Regions from separate parts of the Bradyrhizobium sp. Ken01 genome, predicted to be linked through region 1. Evidence: predicted binding sites of a transcription regulator. Region 1 holds the regulator's gene; the other holds the start of a gene.
What was found. The regulator HrcA, encoded in region 1, represses chaperone genes, less so after heat shock. The targets are predictions, from matches to a motif close to GTTAGCACTCNCNNNNNGNGAGTGCTAAC.
Positions count from the first base shown of each region.

Region 2: the regulator HrcA is predicted to act here: its motif matches at 4,864-4,892, upstream of AC0L3S_RS15370 (co-chaperone GroES).

Region 1 is NZ_JBVVPC010000048.1:22,710-30,015, forward strand. It holds gene pncA (bifunctional nicotinamidase/pyrazinamidase) at 1-629, shown strand, start outside; gene grpE (nucleotide exchange factor GrpE) at 770-1,384, opposite strand; gene hrcA (heat-inducible transcriptional repressor HrcA) at 1,481-2,569, opposite strand; gene rph (ribonuclease PH) at 2,750-3,463, shown strand; gene rdgB (RdgB/HAM1 family non-canonical purine NTP pyrophosphatase) at 3,475-4,110, shown strand; gene hemW (radical SAM family heme chaperone HemW) at 4,127-5,311, shown strand; gene AC0L3S_RS32105 (penicillin-binding protein activator) at 5,363-6,616, opposite strand; gene rsmI (16S rRNA (cytidine(1402)-2'-O)-methyltransferase) at 6,956-7,306, shown strand, end outside.
Region 2 is NZ_JBVVPC010000013.1:87,244-94,549, reverse strand. It holds gene AC0L3S_RS15395 (amino acid ABC transporter substrate-binding protein) at 1-241, opposite strand, end outside; gene AC0L3S_RS15390 (LysR substrate-binding domain-containing protein) at 397-1,317, shown strand; gene AC0L3S_RS15385 (O-linked N-acetylglucosamine transferase, SPINDLY family protein) at 1,439-3,565, shown strand; gene AC0L3S_RS15380 (cupin domain-containing protein) at 3,578-4,117, opposite strand; gene AC0L3S_RS15375 (usg protein) at 4,269-4,556, opposite strand; gene AC0L3S_RS15370 (co-chaperone GroES) at 4,935-5,249, shown strand; gene groL (chaperonin GroEL) at 5,294-6,934, shown strand; gene lepB (signal peptidase I) at 7,174-7,306, opposite strand, start outside.

The DNA of each region.
Region 1 (7,306 bases):
CGGACGATGCATCCGCGCTGCTCGTGATCGACGTGCAGAACTGCTTCCTGCCCGGCGGCAGCCTTGCCGTGAAGGAAGGCGAGCAGGTGGTGCCCGTCATCAACAAGATCTCGAAAGCGTTTTCGAACGTGGTGATGACGCAGGACTGGCACACGCAAGGCCATGTTTCCTTTGCGTCAGTCCACGCCGGCAAGAAGCCGTTCGAAACCGTCGATCTTCCCTACGGCAAGCAGGTGCTGTGGCCCGACCATTGCGTGCAGGGCACTGACGGCGCCGCGCTGTCGAAAGACCTTGCGATCCCGCACGCCGAGCTCATCATCCGCAAGGGTTTTCACAAGGATGTCGACAGCTATTCGGCCTTCCTCGAAGCCGACGGCAAGACCTCGACCGGCCTTGCCGGCTATCTGAAGGCGCGCAAGATCAAGCGCGTCTTCGTAGTCGGGCTGGCGACGGATTTTTGCGTCGCCTGGACCGCGCTCGACGCGCGCAAGGCGGGCTTCGAGGTCTATGTGGTGGAAGACGCCTGCCGCGGCATCGACAATCAGGGTTCGCTCGCAAAAGCCTGGGCCGATATGGCCAAGGCCGGCGTGAAGCGGATTCAGTCCGCGGATATCGCGGCGAGCGCGTAGGCAACGCCGAGAGCAGCCAATCCCTCATCCTGAGGAGCGCGCTTCTTCGCGCGCGTCTCGAAGGATGAAGGCCTCGCTGCGACGGCCGGGCCTGCATGGTTCGAGACGGCGCTGACGCGCCTCCTCACCATGAGGATCGGTTAGTTGGCCGCGCCGTTCGGCTCGTTGCTGTTGGCGGGCGCGGCCTTGGCGCCGCCCTTGGCGACACCGACCAAGGCGGGACGCAGCACGCGCTCGCCGATGGTGTAGCCGGCCTGCATGACCTGCACGACGGTGCCCGCGGGCACCGACGCATCGGGCACCTCGAACATCGCCTGCTGGAAGTTCGGATCGAACTTCTGGCCCAAGGGGTCGAATTTCTTCACGCCATGTTTTTCCAGCGCGCTGAGCAGCGAGCGCTCCGTCAGCTCGACGCCCTCGATCAGCGAGGCGAGGCCTGCATCGGCCGCCGCACGGGCTTCGGCCGGAACGGCATCGAGCGCGCGCTGGAGGTTGTCGGCGATGTCGAGCACGTCGCGGGCAAAGCCCGTGACGCCGTAGAGCTTGGAGTCCGCGACCTCCTTGGCGGTGCGCTTGCGCAGATTCTCCATCTCGGCCAGCGTCCGCAGCATGCGGTCGCGCGCCTCGGCGACTTCCTTCTGCAGGAGCTCGACCGAGCCGGGCTCTGGATCGTCGGGCATGATGTAGGGTTTTGACACCACGGGCTCGCCGGCCGCAGCACTCGTGTCTTCGGGTTGCCGGTCTCGATCGGTCATCGGCTCTCTTTTCGCATTCGTCTCAGGGGGTTTCTGGCCCGCATATCGTGCTTCGGGCGCCGAAAATCAAGCGCCCGTGATCGGGGGAGACGCCGGTCAGCCCCCCAGGAGCCGGCTGACGATGCGGGCAGCGTAGTCCACGGTCGGGATCACGCGGGCATAATTCAGCCGCGTCGGCCCGATCACGCCCAAAACGCCGACGATATGGCCGGCAGCGTCCCGATAGGGCGAGATGATGGTGGACGAGCCCGACAGCGAGAACAGCTTGTTCTCACTGCCTATGAAGATCCGCACGCCTTCCGCGGTCTCGGCCCGCCCGAGCAGGTCGATCACGCCGCGCTTGGTCTCGAGATCGTCGAACAGCAGGCGAACGCGCTCGAGATCCTCCAGCGCATGCAAATCCTCGAGCAGATTGGCGTGGCCGCGGACGATGAGCTGGCGGTCCTCGTTCTCGCCGCCGGACCAGCTGGCGATGCCGGCCGAGATCACCTTGTGCGTCAGCTGATCGAGCTCGGTGCGCGCCTCTCCGAGCGCGGTTTCGAGCTCCAGCCGCGCCTCCGCCAGGGTCCGGCCCCGGATACGGGCATTGAGGAAGTTGCCGGCTTCGGTCAACGCCGAGGATGGAACCCCCGGCGGCAGCGTCAGCACGCGGTTTTCGACCTGCCCGTCCTCGCCGACCAGGATCACCAATGCCTTTTCCGGTTCCAGGCGGACGAATTCGATATGTTTCAGCCGCGCATTGGATTTCGGCGTCAGCACGACGGCGGCGGCGCGGGTCAGGCCGGAGAGCCGCGTCAATGCCTCCTCGAGCGCGGCCTCCACCGATTGCGCGTGGCCCACGGAGGTCAACTGGCTCTGGATCGCCTGCCGTTCACCGTCGTTGAGGTCGCCGACCTGCATCAGGGCATCGACGAAGAACCGCAGGCCGAGTTCCGTCGGCAGCCGGCCGGCGGAGGTGTGCGGGGCGTAGATCAGGCCGAGCTGTTCCAGATCGGCCATGACGTTGCGGACCGAGGCGGGCGACAGCGGCATGGCGATCAGGCGCGAAATGTTGCGCGAGCCCACCGGCTCCCCAGTCGCGAGGTAGCTTTCGACGATTTGACGAAAGATGTCGCGGGAACGCTCGTTGAGCTGGGCGAGGCCCGCGCGCGGCGCGATCAGATGGATCGGATCGTGATGGGCCACAGACCTTAACTCCTCTCAGATACAGGTAATTTGTCTATCCCCGGGGCTTCTGACAAGCGTGGCGTTCGCGGATTGAAAATCGGGGGTGAATAAGGCTCGATCTTCCCCCTTGCCGCCCACCCTCACCCCCCCTACAAGCACCGCCAACAGCCCTTTTCCGAGAGTTTTGGAGGATTTCCCATGCGGCCAAGCCGCCGTGCGTCCGACGAATTGCGCCCCGTGACGCTGGAGCGTGGCGTGGTCAAATATGCGGAAGGCTCGTGCCTGGTGAAGTTCGGCGACACCCATGTGCTGGTCACCGCCACGCTGGAAGACCGCCTGCCGCCATGGCTGAAGGGCCAGGGCCGCGGCTGGGTCACCGCCGAATACGGCATGCTGCCGCGCGCGACCTCGGAACGCACCCGCCGCGAGGCCTCCGCCGGAAAACAGAGCGGCCGCACCGTCGAAATTCAGCGCCTGATCGGCCGCTCGCTTCGCACCATCATCAATCTCGAAGCGCTCGGCGAGCGCCAGATCACGGTCGATTGCGACGTGCTCCAGGCCGACGGCGGCACTCGCACGGCCTCGATCACCGGTGCCTGGGTCGCGCTCGCCGATTGCGTCAGCTGGATGAAGGCGCGCAACATGGTCAAAGCCAATGTGTTGCGCGACAACGTCGCCGCGATCTCCTGCGGCATCTACAAGGGCGCGCCCGTGCTCGACCTCGACTATGCCGAGGACTCCGAAGCCGATACCGACGCCAATTTCGTCATGACGGGCGATGGCCGCATCATCGAGGTCCAGGGCACCGCGGAACGCGAGCCGTTCACCGAAGCCGAGTTCCTGGCGTTGATGGCGCTGGCGCGCAAGGGCGTGGCGCGTCTGGTGGACTTGCAGAAACTGGCGGTAGCGTAGTCAATAGGCCGATGCATCGCCGAATCACCGGAAAGCTGGTCATCGCGACCCATAATCCCGGCAAGCTCGCCGAGATGAAGGAGCTGCTCGCGCCTTACGGCATCGATGCCGTGTCGGCCGGCGAGCTCGGCCTTGCCGAGCCGGAAGAAACCGGAAACGATTTCCGCAGCAATGCCGCGATCAAGGCGGTTGCGGCAGCGCAGGCGACCAAGCTGCCGTCCTTCGCCGATGATTCCGGCATCGTGGTCGACGCGCTCGACGGGGCGCCCGGCATCTACTCGGCGCGCTGGGCCGGGCCGAACAAGGATTTTGCCGCGGCGATGGCGCAGATCGAGCGTCTGCTGCAGGAGCGCGGCGCGACCACGCCCGCCAAGCGCAAGGCGCATTTCGTTTCCGCGCTCTGCGTTGCATGGCCCGACCATCATCTCGAAGAGGTCGAGGCGCGCGTCGACGGCACGCTGGTGTGGCCGCCGCGCGGCACCGCCGGCTTCGGCTACGACCCGATGTTTTTGCCCGACGGCCACAGCCGCACCTTCGGCGAGATGGAGAGCATCGAGAAGCACGGCCTGCCGCCGCTCGGTCTCGGCCTGTCGCATCGTGCCCGCGCCTTCGTGAAACTGGCGGAGATCTGCCTTGAGCCGCGCTAGAGCGTTTTCGAGCGAAGTGGATACCGGTTCGCGCCAGGAAAACGCGTCAAAACAAGAATCCGAAGCCTTCGGCGTCTACGTGCACTGGCCGTTCTGCCTGTCGAAGTGCCCCTATTGCGACTTCAACAGCCATGTCCGCCACGCCGCGATCGACGAGGCGCGTTTTGCGTCAGCATTCGCGCGTGAGATCGAAACGACCGCGCAACGTTCGCCCGGCCGCGAAGTCACCTCGATCTTTCTCGGCGGCGGCACGCCATCCCTGATGCAGCCTGCGACCGTCGGCGCTGTGCTCGATGCCATCGGCAAGCACTGGACCGTGGCGAAAGACGTTGAAGTCACGCTGGAGGCAAACCCAACCAGCGTCGAAGCCACGCGCTTCGCCGGCTATCGCGCCGCCGGCGTCAACCGCGTCTCGCTCGGCGTGCAGGCGCTCGACGATGCCTCGCTGAAGGCGCTGGGCCGCATGCACAGCGCGCGCGAGGCCCTCGACGCGGTCGCCATCGCGCGCCGCTCGTTCGATCGTTATTCGTTCGACCTGATCTACGCCCGTCCCGACCAGACGCCGGCGATGTGGGCCGATGAATTGCGTCTCGCGATCGACGAGGCAGCCGAGCATCTGTCGCTCTATCAGTTGACGATCGAAGAAGGCACGCCGTTCTTCGGCCTGCATCAGGCCGGCAAGCTGAAGACGCCGGATGAAGCGATCGCACGCGCGCTCTACGACGTCACGCAGGAAACCTGCGACAAGCTCGGCCTGCCCGCCTACGAGATTTCAAATCACGCGCGGCGGGGCGCCGAGTGCCGGCACAATCTGGTCTACTGGCGCGGCGAGGAATATGCCGGCATCGGCCCCGGTGCCCATGGCCGGCTCGACATCGACGGCATTAGGCACGCGACCGCTACCGAGAAGCGTCCCGAAGCCTGGGTGATGCGGGTCGAGACCAACGGGCACGGCGTCGTCACTGACGATCTCCTCAACAGCGAAGAGCGCGCCGACGAATTTCTGCTGATGGGGTTGCGCCTTGCCGAGGGCATCGACCCCGAGCGCTACCGCGCGCTGTCAGGCCGCTCGCTCGATCCCAAGCGCATCACGCTGCTGCGCGAAGAAGGCGCGATCACCGTGGATGCAACCGGACGCCTGCGCGTGACCAGCAGCGGTTTTCCGGTGCTGGACGCGGTGGTCGCCGATCTCGCGGCGTAAGGTCTCTCCATCGTCGTTCTGGCGAAAGCCAGGACGACGTCGAGGAAACAGCTACGCTCCAAAGCTCTTCGGCGAACCCGCGACCGCAACGCCGCCGCCGGTCGTGACCTTCATCACCGCGAGGCCCCGCTCGTTGGTGCCGTCGGCGCGGAAGCGGAACAGGCCGTCGATGCCGGCGAATCCGGAAGGATTGGTGAGCACGTCGGACGAGAAGCGCGTGGTGCCTTGCGTGCGCGCCAGCGCGGCGACCAGGGCAACCGCGTCATAAGCGAGCGTTGCGGTGCGCACTGGCTCGGCGCCGTATTTGGTGCGATAGCGGCCGGAGAAGGCGCGGAAACCGGCCGGGTCCGGCGCGGCGTAGAGGCCGCCTTGCAAGCTTGAACTGGCATAGACGCGCGGACTGTCCCACAGGCCGGTGCCGAGCAGCTGGATATTGCGCAGGTTAGCACCCGCGGCGCTCAACGCATCGGCGACAGAGACGACGGCGTCGCCATCATCGGCGATGAACAGCGCATCGGCGCTGCCGAGCTGCTGCGCCACGGTCCGGGCCGGCGTGGCGCGATCGGCGCCGTATTTCTCGAATGCGACGATGCGCCCGCCGCGGCGCGGCACTGCCGCCTTCACCGCGGCCTCGACCACATTGCCATAGGCATTGTCCGGCACCAGAACGGCGACGGAGCGCTTTCCGATGCTGGCGGAATATTCGACGATGCGGTTGACGTCGGACTCCGGCAGGAAGCTCAGGAGATAGACACCGCGGCCGGCGATGCTGGAATCGGTCGAGAACGCTATCACCGAAATGCCGCGCGTACGCGCGATCTGCGCCACCGCAGGCACCGATTGCGCGAACAGCGGCCCCAGGATGATCTCGGCGCCCTCGTCGACCGCCTGCTGCGCGCTCGCCTGCGCGCCCTGCGGGCTGCCATTGTCGTCCTTGATCAGGAGCTGGATGTTGGGATTCTGGAACTCGGCCAACGCCATCTCGGCGGCATTGCGCATCGACTGCGCAGCGAGGCCGGCATTGCCGGATGCCGACAGCGGCAGGATCACGGCAACCTTCACCCCGCCGGTGCCGGCGGTCGTCGCCTGCTGCGGCGGGCCAGCCGGCTGGGCGGGAGGCGGAGAGGAACTGCTGAACGGATTGGAGAACTGGCTCAGGCTCTGCTGCACGCCGGCGCAGGCCGACAGCAGCGGCGCGCCGAGCAACAGGCCGAGCGCGCTTCGCCGGGTCGCCCCTGACATCAGGGGCCCCTGAACGGGAGACTCCTCCGAAGAGGAATATCTGGGATCACGTGGGCCCGTCATGACAGTTTCTCTTCTGACCGACCGTCGCCAGCCGGTCACGACATCTTTCCACGACACCGGCCATGGATTCAGGCATATTGTCGGCAAATAGTTAACTCAAACAAAAGGATAATGCCCGCTTAACGCGGCTTCCTCTCAAGTTCTGGCTAGCTGTCCGCCGTCCGTCACCCAGCATCAAGGCGGCGTTTCCGCCGCGAATATGGCGCTGACGCTTCATTCCCTCGGGAATGTGATGTCGAGTGGATCACATTCCAGTCCTTCCTCGCCCCTTGCCCAGGCACGATCTTTTTCCGGGGACCGGTTCCCAGCCCCGGGGATCATGCCTAAGTTCGTCTGATTATGCGCGCAAAGCCGTCCCCGATAAATACACCTGAGACGACGGAGCCCGCCTCGCGCGGTTTCTCCATCGACGCCCATCGGCTTGTCGCGCCGAAGGCCGCACCGGGCCTGCACCTGGTCGCGACCCCCATCGGCAATCTCGGTGACATCACCCTGCGGGCGCTGCAAACCCTCGCCGGGGTCGATGTCATCGCCTGCGAGGACACCCGCATTACGCGACGTCTGACCGAGCGCTACGACATCTCCGCGCAGCTCAAGCAGTATCACGAGCATAACGCGGAAGCGGCCCGCCCGAAGATCCTGGAGCGGCTTTCGCAGGGCGGCTCGATCGCGCTGGTGTCGGACGCCGGC
Region 2 (7,306 bases), on a different contig from region 1:
GCTTGAGGGCCGTCTTGATCGCCTGCACCACCTGTTCACAGATTTCCACGGTGTAACCGATCGGCTTCTGGTTGCCGTCGAGATAGGCGAAGGGCACCGAGGTCTCGGGATACCCCAATGTGATCGAGCCGCTCTCACGGATCTTGTCCAGCCTGCCCGCACCCTGGGCCATGGCCTCGCTGGAAAGAAGAACACCAGCGACGGTCGCCGCGGCCAGTGCCTTGATCATCGTCGCTTTCATATGTCCCCTCTTGTCGCGAATGCCTGTGACGCCGTCCACGGGGCGGGTGAGCAACCCCAGGACGGCTCCGTGCGAACAGCTCCGTGCTCTGGACTATCGTCCAAAAGCCCGATCTGATGAAATTCCAGTTTCATACTCTCCTATACGGATTTGATATGGCCACCAGACGCATGGGCCTGAAGCATGTGGAGGCCTTTCGGGCGGTCTTCGTGACGGGATCGATGACGCAGGCGGCTCAGCGCATGCATACCTCGCAACCCCAGATCAGCCGCCTGATCGGACAGCTGGAAGCGATCACACAATTCCCCCTGTTCGATCGCAGTGGCGGCCGCCTCCGCCCGACGGTGGACGGATCGCGCTTTTTCCAGGAGGTCGAGAAGACTTTCATCGGCCTGGCGGGACTGGAGGCCAGCGCAGCCAGCATCCGCTCGTTCGGCATGGGTCGGTTAAGCGTTGCGGCGATGCCGCGCCTGGCCGGCGGGCTGCTGACACGCATCGCGGCTCGCTTCAAGGTGGACTATCCGCATGTGATGATCTCGATCCGATCCGGCACGGCGAGTGCCGTGCACGACTGGGTCAGTTCCGGGCTTTGCGACACCGCATTGGCAATGCTCTACGGCGAGGTTGCGGGGGTGCATGTCGAGCCGGTGCTCAAGACCCGTTGCGTCGCGATCATGCCGAAGGCGCATCGTCTTGCGCAGAAGAAAACGCTACGCCCTGCCGATTTCGCCGACGAGGCCTTCATCTCCTTCGCCACGGGGAGTCCACTCTACGATCGCATCGATACGATCTTCGCGCAGGCCAGCGTCACGCGCCGCATCGTTGCTGAGACCGATCTCGGCGCATCGGTCTGTGCCCTGGTCGCCGCGGGCCTCGGCATCAGCATTATCAACCCGATTGCCGCGCATGACGAAAGCTCTGGCGCGGCTCTGGTCACGCGCCCGTTCAACCCGGCTGTCCCCGTTACGATCGCACTGCTCTATCCACCTTATGCCGCGCGCGCCCGGTTGATCGATGCCTTCAGCGAATATGCTCGCAAGGTCATGAGCGCGGAACTGGGCTATCTCGAGCGGTAGCGGGGCGATCCGCCACCAAGCTTGTGTGAGGCTGGCGCCCCCGGAGCTCCGAGGGAGCGCAGCGCAATCGCGACAATCCTTCCATGTTAATCTCTTCAGGAGATTCGGGTGGACTTGATTCATGAGCAACAGCGCAGGCCAGCGGGCATTTCAAAATGCCCGGCTTCAGAAACGGCAAAAAGCAGAGGTGGGGCCGTTGCTAGCGGGCGCCCTCCAGCTGCATAAGGCAGGACTTCTCCGCGAGGCCAAGACGGCCTATCGCGAACTCCTGGAGCTCGCGCCCAACCAATTCATAGCGCTGCATTTGCTGGGCGCCTTGGAGTCTGAAGCCAAAAACTATCGGCAAGCGCAAGTTCTGCTGAGCCGAGCGGTTGCCGTGGATCCGCGATCTGCCGAAGCTCATACGAGCCTGGGCGTCGCGCTCAACGGGCTAAAACGTCACAACGAGGCCCGCGAGAGCTATCGAAAGGCCCTCGCCTTGCGACCCAACTACGCCTTGGCTTTGTCTAATCTCGGTAACGCGAGCGCGGCCCTGGAGCTTTACCAGGAAGCGCTCGAGAGCTACGACAAGGCGCTCGCAATCGACGGAAAACTTTCCGAAGCCCATAACGGCCGTGGTTGGGCGCTCTGCCGTGTGCGCGCCTATGACGAGGCTATCGCAAGCTTAAACCGCGCGCTATCGATCAAGCCTGACTATGCCTCGGCGCTGTCGACCCGCGCCGTTGCCTTGCGAGAACTTCAGCGATTTGACGAAGCCATGGCGGATTGCAATCGCGCAATCGCGCTTGCACCCGACGACGCGAATGGATGGCTCCGGCGGGCCAGTATCTTGCTCCTGACCCGGCAAGTTGCCGAAGCATTATCCGATTGCGAGAAGGCTCTAGCGACCGATCCCGGCTTCTCTCAGGCCCACAGCCTGCTCGGACAATGTCTCGCGGCACTTGGCCGGGTCGACGAAGCCCTCGCCAGTTTCGACAGAGCTATCGACATCGAGCCTGATCAGAGCACGATCTCGAGCAAGATATTCACCCTCGATTTTATCGCCGACGCCAGCGTTGCGCAGCATCAGCAAGCGCGACATGTATGGTGGGAGCAGATCGGTGCGAAGATCGCCTCGGCAGCGGCGGCAGCGCATGAGAACAGCCGAGATCCGGATCGCCGTCTGGTACTGGGTTATGTCTCGTCGGATTTTCACGCACATTCGGCGGCGTTCATTTTCAAGCCGGTCCTGCAGCACCACGATCGGGCACGATTCGAGATCGTCTGCTACGCGTGTTCAGTGAAAACGGATGCGACGACCCGCGAGTTTCAGGGAATGGCCGATCGCTGGCGCGACGCCTCGCAATGGTCCGACGATCGCCTCGCCGCTCAGATCCGCGCCGATGGCGTCGACATCCTGATCGATCTGTCCGGCCATACCAGCGGAAACCGCCTCGGCGTGTTTGCGCGCAAGCCTGCACCTGTTCAAGCGCATGGCTGGGGCCATGGTACCGGCACCGGGCTGCCAACGATCGATTATCTATTCTCCGACCCCGTCGCGATTCCTGTCGCGGTTCGACATCTGTTTGCGGAGACCATCGTTGACCTGCCGTGCTTTGTGACGCTGGCGCCGCTGCCGGCCGGGATTGCGCGGGCGCCGACGCCGGCGATTGCGAACGGCTTCATCACATTCGGTGTCTTCAACCGCATCAGCAAGATTTCGAACGAGGCGGTGGAAGTCTGGTCCAGGATTCTCGAGCGGGTGCCGGGATCGCGACTGCTGATCAAGGATACTGCGCTGGATGCTCAGCTGGTCCGCGACAATCTGCTGGCGCGGTTTGCCGCTTGCCGTTTACCGGCCGAACGCGTCGATCTGCTCGGAGCCACGTCACGAGACGAACATCTGGCAGCGTTCAATCGCGTCGATATTGGCCTCGACCCATTCCCCCAGAATGGCGGCGTCAGCACGTGGGAAGCATTGCAGATGGGCGTGCCGGTGGTGGCGAAGCTCGGTCACAGCCTGCCGAGCCGTGCTGCCGGCTCCATCCTCACCGCGCTGGGCCTGCCGGACTGGGTCGCGGATAGCGATGAGGCCTATGTCGAAATCGCAGCGAGCCGTGGGTCGCAGATCGGCGAGCTCGATAAGTTGCGCGGCGAACTGCCCGGACAGATCAGGGCTGCCGCCGCCGGCAACCCCGTCTCATACGCGCGAGCGGTGGACGATGCCTATCGCGCGATGTGGAAACGCTATTGCAACGACGGCGGCTGATCTCCGCTTCGCCTACGCCTTCAACTCCACGGTCCTGAACTCCGCCGGCAGGATCACCTCCAGCAGCTCGACGTCGTCCGAATAGTCCAGGATCATGTGCTTGATCTTCGGCGGCTGGGTCCAGGCGCTGCCTTGTTTCATCAGCGTCTCGCCCTCTCCGTCCATATAGGTCTTCACCCAGCCCTTGAGCACGTAGACCATCTGGAATTCGACGTCGTGGAAGTGCAGCTTCGACACCTCGTCCGGATTGCAGGGGCCTTGCAGCCGGATCACGTGCGCCTGCGCGAGCCCGTGGCTCGCGGCGGCGATGCCGAGATCGCGATACTTCGCGTAGGTGCGCAGGCCGTCGGCCTTGAAGTCTTCCTCGCGGTGATGGCTGATGGCGATGCGCTGCTTGGGACGCGCCGGTTTCTTGACGGATGACTTTGCCGTTGTCGTGGGGGCTTTCACCTTCACCGCCTTGCGCGCCGAGGACCGTGCGGCGGGTTTGGCCCCGCTTCGCTTCTTCACCGCCGCCTGCGATGCGCTACGCGATTTTGCTTTCTTGGCCATGGGCGGTCTCCCCTGTCGTTATGGGGAGAGGCTAGCACAGAATGCGAAATCGCAGGGTGGGTTAGCGCTAACGTACCCACTTCTTTCCGCAACCGTTGCAGCATGCAGGGTTACGCTGACGCTAACCCACCCTACAGCACCGCGCTCGCCTTCAATGCAGCCGGAACACGCCGTCCACCGCGCGCAGCTCGGCCGGCTTGATCAGCTTGGAATGCGCGACCGTGACCGAGAATAGCGGACCGTCGAGCTTCTTCTGCCAGAACGCCAGGAAATCCGTCAGCGCGGGAAATTTCGGAAACATGTCGTAGTTCTGCCAGACATAGGTCTGGAGCAGCGAGCGATGATCCGGCATCCGGTAGAGAATTTCGGCCGTCGTCAGCCCGTAACCCAGCACCTGTTTCCGGAAGTCGTCGGAAACAACCCCAACTCGCGAGACCATGCCAACCTCCTTTGCAGGAGCGCATATTCAAGGGATGGCTTTCCGGTACGCGCCCTACGAGCCACCCGGTGGAGATGCGCTCACATGAGTGAAATGTGACGCAAACTGACAATCCATCTCAAGCCCAAAAGTTTAACAAGCTGTTGAAATTCAATGCGTTAGCAGCAGATGCGGCTCCGTGCTAATACGGGCGCTGGCGGCGATTAACGATGGAAAGAGATTTTGGCAGGCGGCGCCTCCGAGTGCTATTTTTCTGCTACAAGCCCTTGCTCCCGCCAAAATCCTGCCTTATCTCAGCTGTGCCTGTGCTAGCACTCGCCGGCACAGACTGCTAACAATCCAAAATTCCCAACTCGTGCAAAAGCTTAGGAGAACTGCATGAATTTCCGTCCGCTTCACGACCGCGTCGTGGTCAAGCGCATCGACGCAGAAGAGAAGACCGCTGGCGGCATCATCATTCCCGACACGGCGAAGGAAAAGCCCTCGCAGGGCGAGATCGTCGCCGTCGGCCCGGGTGGCCGCGACGAAGCTGGCAAGCTGATCCCGATCGACCTGAAGGTCGGCGACCGCGTGCTGTTCGGCAAGTGGTCCGGCACCGAGGTCAAGATCGACAACGTCGACCTGCTGATCATGAAGGAAAGCGACATCATGGGCGTCCTCGACGTCCCCGCTTCCAAGAAGAAGGCGGCCTAAGAGCCCCTCTCTCATCCAGTTAAACACCTAAGGAAAAAATCCAGATGGCAGCTAAAGAAGTCAAATTCTCCGTCGATGCGCGCGACAAGATGCTTCGCGGCGTCGACATCCTCGCCAACGCGGTGAAGGTCACGCTCGGTCCGAAGGGCCGCAACGTCGTGCTCGACAAGTCGTTCGGCGCTCCCCGCATCACCAAGGACGGCGTCACCGTCGCCAAGGAGATCGAGCTCGAGGACAAGTTCGAGAACATGGGCGCGCAGATGGTGCGCGAAGTCGCTTCCAAGTCCGCTGACGCGGCCGGCGACGGCACCACCACCGCCACCGTGCTGGCCCAGGCGATCGTGCGCGAAGGCGCCAAGTCGGTTGCCGCCGGCATGAACCCGATGGATCTGAAGCGCGGTATCGACCTCGCGGTCGAAGCCGTCGTTGCGGACCTCGTCAAGAACTCCAAGAAGGTCACCTCGAATGACGAGATTGCCCAGGTCGGCACCATCTCGGCCAACGGTGACGCGGAGATCGGCAAGTTCCTCGCCGACGCCATGAAGAAGGTCGGCAACGAGGGTGTCATCACCGTCGAGGAAGCCAAGTCGCTCGAGACCGAGCTCGACGTCGTCGAGGGCATGCAGTTCGACCGCGGCTACATCTCGCCCTACTTCGTCACCAACGCCGACAAGATGCGCGTTGAGATGGACGACGCCTACATCCTGATCAACGAGAAGAAGCTCTCCTCGCTGAACGAGCTGCTGCCGCTGCTCGAGGCCGTGGTGCAGACCGGCAAGCCGCTGGTCATCGTCGCCGAGGACGTCGAAGGCGAAGCGCTTGCGACCCTGGTCGTGAACCGTCTCCGTGGCGGCCTGAAGGTCGCGGCCGTCAAGGCTCCGGGCTTCGGCGATCGCCGCAAGGCCATGCTGCAGGACATCGCGATCCTGACCGGCGGCCAGGCGATCTCGGAAGATCTCGGCATCAAGCTCGAGAACGTCACGCTCAACATGCTCGGTCGCGCCAAGAAGGTGATGATCGACAAGGAGAACACCACGATCGTCAACGGCGCCGGCAAGAAGGCCGACATCGAAGCGCGCGTGGCGCAGATCAAGGCGCAGATCGAGGAGACCACCTCGGACTACGACCGTGAGAAGCTCCAGGAGCGTCTTGCCAAGCTCGCTGGCGGCGTCGCGGTGATCCGCGTCGGCGGCGCGACCGAAGTCGAGGTGAAGGAGCGCAAGGATCGCGTTGATGACGCGATGCATGCGACCCGCGCGGCTGTGGAAGAAGGCATCGTCCCGGGCGGCGGCGTCGCCCTGCTCCGTGCCTCCGAGCAGCTCAAGGGCCTGCGCACCAAGAACGACGACCAGAAGACCGGCGTCGAGATCGTGCGCAAGGCGCTCTCCGCGCCCGCTCGCCAGATCGCGATCAACGCCGGTGAAGACGGCTCCGTGATCGTCGGCAAGGTCCTCGAGAACAAGTCGTACGCCTACGGCTTCGATTCGCAGACCGGCGAATATGTCGACCTCGTCAAGAAGGGCATCATCGACCCGACCAAGGTGGTCCGTACCGCGATCCAGAACGCAGCCTCGGTTGCGGCTCTCTTGATCACCACGGAAGCCATGGTCGCCGAGCTGCCCAAGAAGGGCGGCGCCGGTCCGGCGATGCCCCCGGGCGGCGGCATGGGCGGCATGGACTTCTGATCCAGCCATTCCGGCAAACGACAAAATGCGAAACCCCGGCAGCGATGCCGGGGTTTTTGTTTTTGGAGGATCGCTTCGGCCGTCCCACGATCACAGCCCGTAGCCCGGATGGAGCGGAAGCGAAATCCGGGGCACCGTGTCCGGCGCGAGCAGTTCTCCTGGATTGCGCTGCGCTCCATCCAGGCTGCGAACTCAATTCATGCCGGCGCCGCACACCGCCCTAGGAATGACGGTGGGACTCACCACACCTTCCCCAGCCGCTCCATATGCGGCTCGCCCTCCTGGTCGAGCGACCAGAATATCCGCGTCACCTTGCCGACCAGATTGTCCATCGGCACGAATCCGATCGACGACATCACGCGGCTGTCGCTC